DNA from 4 places in the Pseudomonas sp. PDM25 genome. Region 1 is predicted to be linked to each of the others. Evidence: predicted binding sites of a transcription regulator. Region 1 holds the regulator's gene; each other region holds the start of a gene.
The links. Region 1 encodes sigma-54, which starts transcription at its own class of promoters, with help from an activator protein. Its sites were predicted from a motif close to ANTGGCATNNANNTTGCTNT; they were not measured.
Positions count from the first base shown of each region.

Region 2: glnA (glutamate--ammonia ligase) is a predicted target of sigma-54. The motif match lies at 1,513-1,532, and genes of this name have one in related genera.
Region 3: glnK (P-II family nitrogen regulator) is a predicted target of sigma-54. The motif match lies at 900-919, and genes of this name have one in related genera.
Region 4: KW848_RS16530 (pilin) is a predicted target of sigma-54. The motif match lies at 1,250-1,269, and genes of this name have one in related genera.

Region 1 covers NZ_JAHUWL010000012.1:22,514-25,596, forward strand. Annotated here, with positions in the region: gene lptB (LPS export ABC transporter ATP-binding protein) at 1-322, shown strand, start outside; gene KW848_RS21920 (RNA polymerase factor sigma-54) at 506-1,999, shown strand; gene hpf (ribosome hibernation-promoting factor, HPF/YfiA family) at 2,074-2,382, shown strand; gene ptsN (PTS IIA-like nitrogen regulatory protein PtsN) at 2,395-2,859, shown strand; gene rapZ (RNase adapter RapZ) at 2,862-3,083, shown strand, end outside.
Region 2 covers NZ_JAHUWL010000005.1:197,414-200,496, reverse strand. Annotated here, with positions in the region: gene thiI (tRNA uracil 4-sulfurtransferase ThiI) at 1-1,298, opposite strand, end outside; gene glnA (glutamate--ammonia ligase) at 1,629-3,035, shown strand.
Region 3 covers NZ_JAHUWL010000004.1:205,109-208,191, forward strand. Annotated here, with positions in the region: gene KW848_RS09075 (Bro-N domain-containing protein) at 1-4, opposite strand, end outside; gene KW848_RS09080 (accessory factor UbiK family protein) at 446-706, opposite strand; gene glnK (P-II family nitrogen regulator) at 1,126-1,464, shown strand; gene KW848_RS09090 (ammonium transporter) at 1,500-2,837, shown strand; gene KW848_RS09095 (secondary thiamine-phosphate synthase enzyme YjbQ) at 3,052-3,083, shown strand, end outside.
Region 4 covers NZ_JAHUWL010000008.1:41,101-44,183, reverse strand. Annotated here, with positions in the region: gene pilB (type IV-A pilus assembly ATPase PilB) at 1-1,090, opposite strand, end outside; gene KW848_RS16530 (pilin) at 1,316-1,747, shown strand; gene KW848_RS16525 (BON domain-containing protein) at 2,057-2,413, shown strand; gene KW848_RS16520 (DUF2845 domain-containing protein) at 2,701-2,997, opposite strand; gene KW848_RS16515 (DUF748 domain-containing protein) at 2,997-3,083, opposite strand, start outside.

The DNA.
Region 1 (3,083 bases):
GATGAGCCTGTCCGGTGGTGAACGCCGCCGTGTGGAAATCGCCCGGGCACTGGCTACCAACCCGAAATTCATCCTGCTCGACGAACCGTTCGCCGGCGTGGACCCGATTTCGGTGGGCGACATCAAGCAAATCATCTATCACCTCAAGGCCAAGGGCATTGGTGTGCTGATCACTGACCACAACGTCCGTGAAACCCTGGATATCTGCGAAACCGCCTACATCGTCAACGATGGCCAGCTGATCGCCGAAGGTGACTCTGCCACCATCCTGGCCAACGACCTGGTCAAGGAAGTGTATCTGGGCCATGAGTTCCGCCTGTAAGCACTGAGGTGTCTGGCTGGTTGCCCGGGCGCTCGTCTCGATAAAAAATCAACATTTTTTTATTGTTACAGCGCTCTAGGCAAACGCTGCAGTTTCGGGCATATAATTTGCTTATGTTGGCGCTCCGGCGCCCTGTAGTGGATGGCGCATGTGCGCCGGCGAATAAGGTGTTAAGCCCCTGCCATGAAACCATCGCTAGTCTTGAGAATGGGCCAGCAGCTGACGATGACACCGCAGCTGCAACAGGCCATCCGCCTGCTCCAATTGTCGACCCTGGACCTGCAACAGGAAATCCAGGAGGCCCTGGAGTCCAATCCGATGCTCGAACGCCAGGAAGAAGGCGACGACTTCGATAACGCCGACCCCTTGGCCGACAAAGCCGAACAGCAACCCAACACCGACATTCAGGAACCTTCCTACCAGGAAACCGCCCCGACGGTTGATAACCTCGAGGAAGGCGACTGGAACGAGCGCATCCCCAACGAACTGCCCGTCGATACCGCGTGGGAAGACGTCTACCAGACCAGCGCCAGCAGCCTGCCAAGCAACGATGACGACGAGTGGGACTTCACCACCCGGACATCGGCCGGCGAAAGCCTGCAAAGCCACCTGCTGTGGCAACTGAACCTGGCCCCGATGTCCGACACCGATCGCCTGATCGCCGTGACCCTGATCGACTGCATCAACAATCAGGGCTATCTGGACGAAACCCTCGAGGAGATTCTCGAAGCCTTCGACCCGGAACTGGACATCGAACTGGACGAAATCGAAGCCGTCCTGCACCGCATCCAGCAATTCGAACCCGCTGGCATCGGCGCCCGCAACCTGGGCGAATGCCTGCTGCTGCAATTGCGCCAGCTACCCGCCAAGACGCCTTGGCTGGTCGAGGCCAAACGCCTGGTCACCGATTACATCGACCTGCTCGGCAGCCGCGATTACAGCCAGCTGATGCGTCGCATGAAGCTCAAGGAAGACGAACTGCGCCAAGTGATTGAACTGGTGCAGAGCCTCAACCCGCGCCCAGGCTCGCAAATCGAGTCCAGCGAAGCCGAATACGTCGTTCCCGACGTGATCGTACGCAAGGACAACGAGCGCTGGCTGGTGGAGCTGAACCAGGAATCCGTGCCACGACTGCGGGTCAACGCTCAATACGCCGGTTTCGTGCGCCGCGCCGACACCAGCGCCGACAACACCTTCATGCGCAATCAGTTGCAAGAGGCCCGCTGGTTCATCAAGAGCCTGCAAAGCCGCAACGAAACCCTGATGAAAGTAGCCACTCAGATCGTCGAGCATCAGCGTGGTTTTCTTGAATACGGCGACGAAGCCATGAAACCGCTGGTCCTGCATGACATCGCTGAAGCGGTGGGCATGCACGAGTCGACGATTTCACGGGTGACCACGCAGAAATTCATGCATACCCCACGGGGCATATATGAACTGAAATACTTTTTTTCCAGCCACGTCAGCACCTCCGAGGGCGGGGAATGCTCATCCACGGCGATCCGCGCGATCATCAAAAAACTGGTTGCCGCGGAAAATCAGAAAAAGCCGTTGAGTGACAGCAAGATCGCTGGTTTACTGGAGGCACAAGGCATTCAGGTGGCTCGCCGCACCGTCGCCAAGTACCGCGAATCCCTCGGGATCGCGCCTTCGAGCGAACGCAAGCGGTTGATGTAGAGCCACGCCACAGCGTTCCAGTGGCAGGCATTTCTGCCTGCCGCTTTATGCACTGGCAACGAAGGAGAAGCTGTATGCAAGTCAACATCAGTGGACACCAACTGGAAGTGACCGAACCTCTTCGCACCTACATCGGCGAAAAACTCGAACGATTAGAGAGGCATTTCGACAAGATCACCAACGTGCAGGTCACGATGACGGTCGAAAAGCTCAAGCAGAAAATCGAAGCCACGCTGCATATTCCCGGCAATGAAGTGGTCGCAAACGCGGAGCATACCGATATGTACGCGGCGATCGACGCACTGACCGACAAGCTGGATAAACAACTCAAAAAGCATAAGGAAAAGACCCAAAGCCTCCTCCAGGGCGCGACCGGTCGTTAACACTCCCAACCCATGATCCGACTTGAAAGCATCCTGACCCCCGGCCGTTCCCTCGTGAACGTGCCGGGCGGCAGTAAAAAGAAAGCCCTTGAGCAAATTGCCAACCTTATCCACAAAGAAGTGCCGGATCTGGAGATGCAAGATGTCTTCGAGGCTCTGATTGCCCGTGAAAAGCTCGGCTCAACCGGTTTTGGCAACGGCATCGCCATTCCCCATTGCCGCCTGAAGGGCTGCACCTCGCCCATCAGTGCCCTGATGCACCTTGATGCACCCATCGATTTCGACGCCATCGACGGCGCCCCGGTTGACCTGCTGTTCGTTCTGCTGGTCCCGCAAGCCGCTACCGATGCGCACCTGGAGTTACTGCGCCAGATCGCCAGCATGCTCGACCGCAAGGAAGTGCGCGAAAAACTGCGCAGCGCCTCGAGCAATGAAGCCTTGTATCAGGTTGTCCTGGACGAGCAAAACGGTCATTAATCATGCGCTTGATCATCGTCAGTGGCCGCTCCGGCTCAGGTAAAAGTACCGCACTCGATGTTCTCGAGGACAACGGCTACTACTGCATCGACAACCTGCCCGCCGGTCTGCTGCCGGAACTGGCCGAACGTGCGTTAATCCACACTGAGCTGGCGCAACCGCTGGTTGCCGTATCGATCGATGCGCGTAACTTGCCGAGTCACTTGTCGCGGTTTCCCGAACTG
Region 2 (3,083 bases), on a different contig from region 1:
TGTACCTCAATGCCAACGAGGCTCAGCGGGTCGTCTTCAGCGGCATCCGGATGACGGATGTCGATGACGATCTGACCAGCCAGCGCTTCACTGACTTCTTCGATCTGCAAGTCCTGGCCCAATTCGTCGATCACGCGATCGATCGGCACCAGTTTGGCGTTCTCAAGCGCACGCTCAAGTACTGCCATGTCGAACTGTTGTTCTTCGTACTCCACGCGTGGACGCTTGGCGTGGGTCTTGGGGTTCACCGAGATGACCCCACAGTATTCCGGCATGTGCTTGGCGAAGTCGGCAGTCCCGATTTCGTTGGCCAGGTCGATGATGTCCTGCTTGTGACTGGCGATCAGCGGACGCAAGACCAGCTTGTCGGTCACGCAGTCGATCACGGACAGGTTCGGCAGCGTCTGGCTCGACACCTGGGAAATCGCTTCGCCGGTGACCAGCGCTTCGATCTCCAGCCGATCGGCAATACGGGAAGCAGCGCGCAACATCATACGCTTCAAAACTACGCCCATATGACTGTTATCGACTTTCCCGAGAATTTCTCCCAGTACTTCCTCGAACGGCACACTGACAAATAACACGCGTTGGGAGCTGCCGTACTTCTTCCAGATGAAGTGCGCGACTTCCATAACGCCCAGTTCATGGGCTCGTCCGCCCAGATTGAAGAAGCAGAAATGGCTCATCAGGCCACGGCGCATGATCTGGTAAGCAGCAACAGTGGAATCGAAGCCGCCGGACATCAGCACAAGTGTCTGTTCCAGGGCACCCAGCGGATAACCGCCGATGCTGTTGTGCTGGTTGTGGATCACGAACAACCGTTTGTCGCGAATTTCGAGGCGAACTTCGATTTCCGGCTCTTTCAGCGAGATTCCGGCGGCGCCGCACTGACGACGCAGTTGGCTGCCGACGTATTTCTCGACGTCCATCGAACTGAATTCATGCTTGCCGGCACGCTTGCAGCGCACCGAAAAAATCTTCCCGGCCAACGCATCACCAAAGTGCTGCTTGCACTTGGCGACGATGTCGTCGAAGTCGCCCAGCGGGTATTCGTCGACTTGCAGGAAATGCGCGATGCCCGGCATGCAGCTCAGGCGCTCGGTCATCTCCTTCAGGGCTTTGGGCTCGCTGACGCGGGTTTCCAGCTCGAGATTGTCCCACACACCGTTCACCACCACGGCCGGGTCCAGGTCGCGGAGCACGGTACGGATGTTTTTGGCCAACTGGCGGATGAAACGCATCCGTACCGGGCGGCTCTTGATGGTGATCTCGGGGAAGACTTTTACGATTAGTTTCATGAAAACAGCGCGCGCTGGGCCAGCCGAAAAAGGGGGGCGCGGATTATAGCGGAAATTGCTCAAGGTTTAACCAGTTAATGTGCAGAAGGTTTTTCGCGCACCAAAACAGGTCATTTGCTGAATTTGACGCTACATTACGGGGCGCTATTTCCAGCTTTGCTGCGCTTTGCACCTTTATAAGCGTGAAATTGGGGCAAAAAACCCATGGTGGGGCACTGGCATGCAATTTGCTCCCTTGTGAGGCAGGTTGCCTTGGCAGAGTATTCGCGCCGGCATCACCCACATTCTAAGGGCATCCACTACTAAGCCCGAAGCCACCCGGAGGACACTATGTCGAAGTCGGTTCAACTCATCAAAGATCATGACGTCAAGTGGATTGATCTGCGCTTCACGGACACCAAAGGCACTCAGCACCACGTGACCATGCCGGCTCGCGACGCGCTGGATGAAGCTTTCTTCGAAGAAGGCAAAATGTTCGACGGTTCCTCCATCGCTGGCTGGAAAGGCATCGAAGCCTCCGACATGATCCTGATGCCGGACGACAGCACTGCCGTTCTCGACCCGTTCACCGAAGAGCCAACCCTGATCCTGGTTTGCGACGTGATCGAGCCTTCGACCATGCAAGGCTACGACCGTGACCCACGTGCGATCGCCAAGCGTGCCGAGGAATACCTGAAGTCGACCGGTATCGGCGACACCGTATTTGTGGGTCCAGAGCCTGAATTCTTCATCTTCGACGAAGTGAAGTTCAAGTCCGACATCTCCGGTTCCATGTTCAAGATCTACTCCGAACAAGGTTCGTGGATGTCCGACCAGGACGTGGAAGGCGGCAACAAAGGCCACCGTCCAGGCGTCAAAGGCGGCTACTTCCCGGTTCCTCCGTTCGACCACGACCACGAAATCCGTACCTCCATGTGCAACGCCATGGAAGAAATGGGCCTGGTCATCGAAGTTCACCACCACGAAGTGGCGACTGCCGGCCAGAACGAAATCGGTGTGAAGTTCAACACCCTGGTGGCCAAGGCTGACGAAGTTCAGACCCTGAAGTACTGCGTACACAACGTTGCTGATGCATACGGCCGCACCGCGACCTTCATGCCTAAGCCTCTGTACGGCGACAACGGTTCGGGTATGCACGTTCACCTGTCCATCGCCAAAGATGGCAAGAACACCTTCGCTGGCGAAGGCTATGCCGGCCTGTCCGACACCGCCCTGTTCTTCATCGGCGGCATCATCAAGCACGGTAAAGCGCTGAACGGCTTCACCAACCCGTCGACCAACTCCTACAAGCGTCTGGTCCCAGGTTTCGAAGCTCCGGTAATGCTGGCCTACTCGGCTCGTAACCGTTCCGCTTCGATCCGTATTCCTTACGTGTCCAGCCCTCGCGCTCGCCGTATCGAAGCCCGCTTCCCGGATCCAGCAGCCAACCCGTACCTGGGCTTCGCTGCACTGTTGATGGCTGGCCTGGACGGTATCCAGAACAAGATCCACCCCGGCGATGCTGCTGACAAAAACCTGTATGACCTGCCGCCTGAAGAGGCGAAAGAGATCCCACAAGTTTGCGGCAGCCTGAAAGAAGCCCTGGAAGAGCTGGACAAAGGTCGTGCGTTCCTGACCAAAGGCGGCGTTTTCAGCGACGACTTCATCGACGCTTACATCGCTCTGAAAAGCGAAGAAGAAATCAAAGTACGTACCTTCGTACACCCACTGGAATACGAGCTGTACTACAGCTGCTGATCCGGTAGCGCCTGCGCAAGCGGCGTGACAAAAAAGAGGCCTCCTTCG
Region 3 (3,083 bases), on a different contig from region 1:
CCATGGTGCAGCTCCCGGATGCGAATGAAGGAAACTGCCTCTAATCGTCGCCAAACGAAAAGGGTGGCAGCTTGCGCGGGTTGGCGAACCGGTGCATCCGGAAAAAACCGGCAGACCCGAAGGTCTCCCACGCAAAGCCGCCATAATTCGAGATGGGAATAGCTCCCTGGTTCGAACGTGGTCACGGTGCGTCGGATGCTGTCCAGGTCGCCAAACCCAGGGCTGAATATTCAGCTGAGGGTGAGCTTAGGAACCTGGGCGTCACGGCGCTATCGGACGGCGGTGGTGATCTTTGTAGGACGTTGCCGAGATGGTGGCGGGGCCGAAGATCAAAAGATCGCAGCCTTCGGCAGCTCCTACAGGGGTGGTCTGTCCAGTGTGGGATGGCTGGTAGACCGAGGCGACTCCATTCGCGGGCAAGCCCGCTCCCACAGGGATTGTGGTGTTACTCGGTAGGTGGATTGAGCTTTGCTTCCAGCTCTGCGACTTTCGCCTCAAGGCTTTCCAGCCGTGCCCGGGTCCGTGCCAGCACAACCATCTGGCTATCAAACTCTTCCCGGCTCACCAGGTCCAGCTTGCTGAAGCCGCTCTGCAACAGAGCCTTGAACTGGCTTTCGATTTCGCTTTTCGGCAGCGGGGTGTCGCCGCTGAAGAGGCGCGAGGCGGTGCCGCTCAGGGCATCGAGGAAGTCTTTGGGTGCGAGCATGGGAAATGTCCTGTCAACAATGGCGGGCAGTGTATCACGCAGTGTCTATAGTCAATCCCGACCGCTGACTGTGCACGCTTTTCGCGCATGCGGACGGACGGCATCGCACTGTTGTTGTGCGTAACGCGGCAGCAGTTGCGGCGAAGTGGTTGGCATCTGCTGCCAAGGGCTTGAAAACAGAGAGTTTTGTGGAGATGGCAAGCTTTCTGCTTAGTCAGTAGTAACCCATGCACTGATGCAGTCGCTGTGACGAATGCAGTGCGCCAAGCGGAACGGGGGAAGTGTTTCGTGCGGAGTGGTTAGCAGGCGTCGGACGGGCAGGTAAGGCCGACGATGCGTTACAAAGCCAGGCACTGCGCTTAGACTTGAGTCGGGTTTGTTTTCCTGGGGCAAGTCCACCAATTCGGGAGAGAGTTTTCATGAAGCTAGTCACTGCCATCATCAAGCCGTTCAAACTGGACGACGTACGCGAGTCGCTGTCCGAGATCGGCGTGCAGGGCATTACCGTTACTGAAGTCAAAGGCTTCGGTCGGCAGAAGGGTCACACCGAGCTGTATCGCGGCGCGGAATATGTGGTCGATTTCCTGCCAAAGGTGAAGATCGATGTCGCCATTGACGACAAGGATCTTGACCGGGTTATCGAGGCGATAACCAAGGCGGCCAACACCGGCAAGATCGGTGACGGCAAGATCTTCGTGGTCAATCTGGAACAGGCGATTCGCATCCGTACCGGCGAAACCGATACCGACGCAATCTAAGCCGCCACAAACCCAACGCCCCAGGAGAAAACAATATGACTCTGCGTAAATTCGCAGGGCTAGGAGCCCTGTTGTCCCTCGTAATGCCCGGCTTGGCTATGGCGGCAGACGAAGTGGCGGCCCCAGTCCTCAACTCCGGCGACACTGCCTGGATGATGACCTCGACAGCCCTCGTGCTGTTCATGACCATTCCCGGTCTCGCGCTGTTCTACGGCGGCATGGTTCGCTCCAAAAACATTCTTTCCGTGATGATGCAGTGCTTCGCCATTACCGGCCTGATCAGCATCCTGTGGGTCATTTATGGCTACAGCGTCGCGTTCGACACCACCGGCATGGAACAGGGCGTCATCAACTTCAACTCGTTCTTCGGTGGCATGGGCAAGGCATTCCTCGCCGGTGTTACGCCAGCGAGCCTGACCGGCCCTGCGGCGTTGTTCCCTGAAGCGGTGTTCGTCACCTTCCAGATGACGTTCGCCATCATTACCCCCGCGCTGATCGTCGGTGCCTTCGCCGAGCGGATGAAGTTCTCCGCCATGCTGATCTTCATGGGCGTCTGGTTCACCCTGGTTTATGCACCAATCGCGCACATGGTCTGGTCCGGTAACGGCGGCCTGTTGTGGGACTGGGGCGTGCTGGACTTCGCCGGTGGCACCGTGGTGCACATCAACGCCGGTGTGGCCGGTCTGATTGCCTGCCTGGTACTGGGCAAGCGCAAAGGTTTCCCGACTACCCCGATGGCGCCGCACAACCTCGGTTACACCCTGATGGGCGCTGCAATGCTGTGGGTCGGCTGGTTCGGCTTCAACGCCGGTTCCGCTGCTGCGGCCAACGGCACTGCCGGTATGGCGATGCTGGTGACCCAGATCGCAACCGCCGCCGCTGCATTGGGCTGGATGTTCGCCGAATGGATCACGCACGGCAAACCAAGTGCTTTGGGTATTGCTTCGGGTGTTGTGGCCGGTCTGGTTGCAATCACTCCAGCCGCTGGCACCGTGGGCCCGATGGGGGCTCTGGTCATCGGTCTGGCAGCCGGCGTGGTGTGCTTCTTCTGCGCCACCACCCTGAAACGCAAACTCGGCTATGACGACTCCCTGGACGCCTTCGGTGTACACGGTATCGGCGGTATTCTCGGCGCGATCCTGACCGGTGTCTTCGCTGCACCGTCGCTGGGTGGCTTCGGCACCGTCACCGACATCGCCGCACAAGTCTGGATTCAGTGCAAAGGCGTGGGCTTCACGGTGATCTACACCGCGATCGTCACTTTCATCATTCTCAAGGTGCTGGACGCTGTCATGGGGCTGCGTATCACCGAAGAAGAAGAGGCTGTCGGCATCGATCTGGCACTCCACAACGAACGCGGCTACAACTTGTAAGCACGCGCACAAAAAATTTGCCCGGCTTGCCGGGCATTTTTTTGTCTGAAGTTTGTCAGTGAAGGAACTGCTGAAAGGTTTTTTCGTACACGTTTAGTGGCGTTTACGACGGGCGTTTTTCTGCGGCCAATGGCTTACATGATAGAAGGAATATTAGGGCCTTTGTTTTTTCCCAGAGCGCGCTAGAATGCGCCCCGAACGTGCGGAGAACTGTATGTGGCAACAGACTCTGATTACCCTGCGGGC
Region 4 (3,083 bases), on a different contig from region 1:
TGCCTTCCATGTTGATCTCCACCGGGTCTTCGGCGGTGGAGATGTTGATGTCCACGGTGTTGAGAATGTTCAGCCCGGTGTAGAGCGACACCGTCTTGCCCGAGCCGGTGGGCCCGGTCACCAGAATCATCCCCTGCGGCTGCTTGAGGGCGGCCATGTACAGTTCTTTCTGGTCGGGCTCATAGCCGAGGGCGTCGATGCCCATTTGGGCGCTGGACGGGTCGAGGATCCGGATCACCACTTTCTCGCCCCACAGGGTCGGTAGGGTGTTGACCCGAAAGTCGATGGATTTGCTCTTGGACAGGCGCATCTTGATCCGCCCGTCCTGGGGCCGGCGCCGTTCGGAGATGTCGAGGCTGGCCATGACTTTCAGCCGCGCGGCGATGCGATTGGCCAGTTGAATCGGTGGCTTGGCGACTTCACGCAAAATACCGTCGGTGCGCATCCGCACACGGTAGGTTTTTTCGTAGGGTTCGAAATGCAGGTCGGAAGAGCCGCTTTTGATCGCGTCCAGCAACATCTTGTGCACGAAGCGCACCACCGGCGCGTCATCGGCGTCTTGTCCGCCAATGGAATCCTGCTTGTTGTCATCGATCGACTCGATGTCCACGCCATCGAGGTCGACATCGGCCATGTCGTCCAGGCCGGTGCCTTGGGTATCGAAGAATTTTTCGATGGCGTCGCTGAGCTTGTCGTCCTCCACCAGGATGGCTTCGGTATTCAGCCCGGTGCTGAACTGGATGTCATTGATGGCTTGATGATTGGTCGGGTCCGAAACACCCACGAACAACTTGTTGCCGCGCCGCCAGAGGGGCAGGGCGTGGTGCTGGCGAATCAGCTTCTCGCTGACCAGCCCCTTGGGTTGGGTTTCCTTGTCCAGACAGTTGAGGTCGAGCAAGGCCATGCCGAAGTGTTCCGAAGCGATTTCGGCGACCTGGCGACTCTTCACCAGTTTGTTCTGCACTAGATAACTGACCAGGGAGATTTTGTTGCGTTGGGCTTGCTGATACGCCTGTTGCGCGCTTTTGTCAGTGAGCAGCTCGGCCAGGACCAATTGCTTGGCCAGACCGCTAAGGGCGATGTCATTCATTGGGATACCGGACGCAGACAGTTCATGAGTTATAGCCTAGTCAAGCGGAGGAACCAAACCAGCGGCGTTGAGGTGACAAAAAGTGTCAGATAGTGCGGATTCTGGGGGTAGGAAAAGGTTTTTTGTCGATCGCACGCCCCACCAACACGGGGCGAAGGGCTTGGCATGGGCTGTGCTGCGGCTAGTTCAGATCATGAGATTTCGACTCATGCATGGAGCTTGTCTATGAAGACTCAAAAAGGTTTTACGCTTATCGAGCTGCTGATTGTGGTGGCGATCATCGGGATTCTGGCGACGTTTGCGCTGCCTCAGTACTCCAAGTATCAGGCCCGGGCCAAAGTGACGGCCGGCCTGGCTGAGATCAGCGCGTTGAAAGTGCCTTTCGAAGACATCATCAACCAAGGCACCGACCCTACATTGCTATTGGTGGCAGGTAACGCGGCGGCGACAACCTCCAATTGCACATTGGCGGCTTCAGGCACAGCTTCGACAGGTGCCGGGACGATCACTTGTACGCTGGTTAATGCCCCAGGACCGGTGTTGGGCAAGACCATCACACTGACTCGCTCATCAGGGAACACGGCGGGTGCCTGGACGTGTGCCAGCAATGTCAACGCTGACTTCGCACCAAAAGGCTGTCCCGGCAGTGGCGCGTAATCCGGTGGCTTGAGCTGATGCCTCGTCTGTTTGACGGGGCATTTTTTGTTCGCCGTTCGGGAAAAATCGAGTCATTGAGAAAACTTCCGATAATTCATGGCCTTAGGCCTGCGGTAAAACCCGCAACTTGCATGTCGATAATTTGGAAGTCATGCATTTTGCATGATTCCGAAAATCAGGTGTTTTTGTAAGCTATTGATTTATATGGATTTATTGGCTTTATCAAAGTTGGCACAACGTTCGCACTATCTCCAGTAACCCTGCTGACAAGACACGCAGCAGACTTTATGAAAAACAGGAGTTACTCGTATGAAGAAGTTCGCTATCGCTGCCGCTACTGCTACCGCGCTGACCCTGACCATGGCCAACGCTGCATTTGCACAGACCACTCAAACCACCCAGGCTCCGATGACTCTGGCGGCGGGTGAAGTCACCAAAGCCAAAGAAGCTACTTCCGATACCTGGATCACCACTAAAGTCAAAGCCGACCTGGTGACCGAGAAAGGCATTCCTGGTACCGACATCAAAGTCGAAACCAACAAAGGCGTAGTGTCCCTGTCGTCCACCGTTGCGGTGACTGACGCTCAGAAAGCCACCGCCGTGGCGATCGCCAAGAAAATCAAAGGCGTCAAAGCGGTTTCCGCTGACGGCCTGAAAGCCGAGTAAGGCAAAGCTTCTCGCCTGGACTGGGAGAAGGTGCGACAGACGGGCCGAGCAATACGTCTGCCGCCTCAGGAGAGTTCATGCGAAGGCCATAAGGATGTGGCCATTACAGGCCCCGGACATTCGTGTCAGGGGCCTGTTCTATTTGTGAGCGATGCAAAACCAAATGTGGGAGCGGGCTTGCTCGCGAAGGGGGCTTAACATTCAACATAAATGTTGGCTGTCAGGCCGTTTTCGCGAGCAAGCCCGCTCCCACATTGACGGTGTTCGAATTGTAATGTGTGCTGGATTCAGTTACCGCGCTTGCTGGTGATCTGCTTCAACCGATTACCTTCAAAACGCAGGTACTGATACATCCCGCCGTTGGGCCCGTAGGTCCATTCCTCGACTTGAAATTCTTCTCGTCGGTTAGCGCTGCGCTTGTAGCCCAGCAGATCACGGCTGACCGGTTCTCCGCATTTCTGCAGCACTTCGCTGGACCTGTCCCCGACACTGACCAATTGACTGCCGCAGCGCAGGGTGTCGGCTGCCGAGGCGTGACTGGCGATCATCGCCAGAGCCAGGCTCATCAGCCATTTCGCGCCCATCATTCGGCGTCCAGATGCAGCGGCGTAACCACTCGACCGTCACTTTCCGCTTCGCCGAGGTTAGCGTCGATGAAGTACACGCGGTC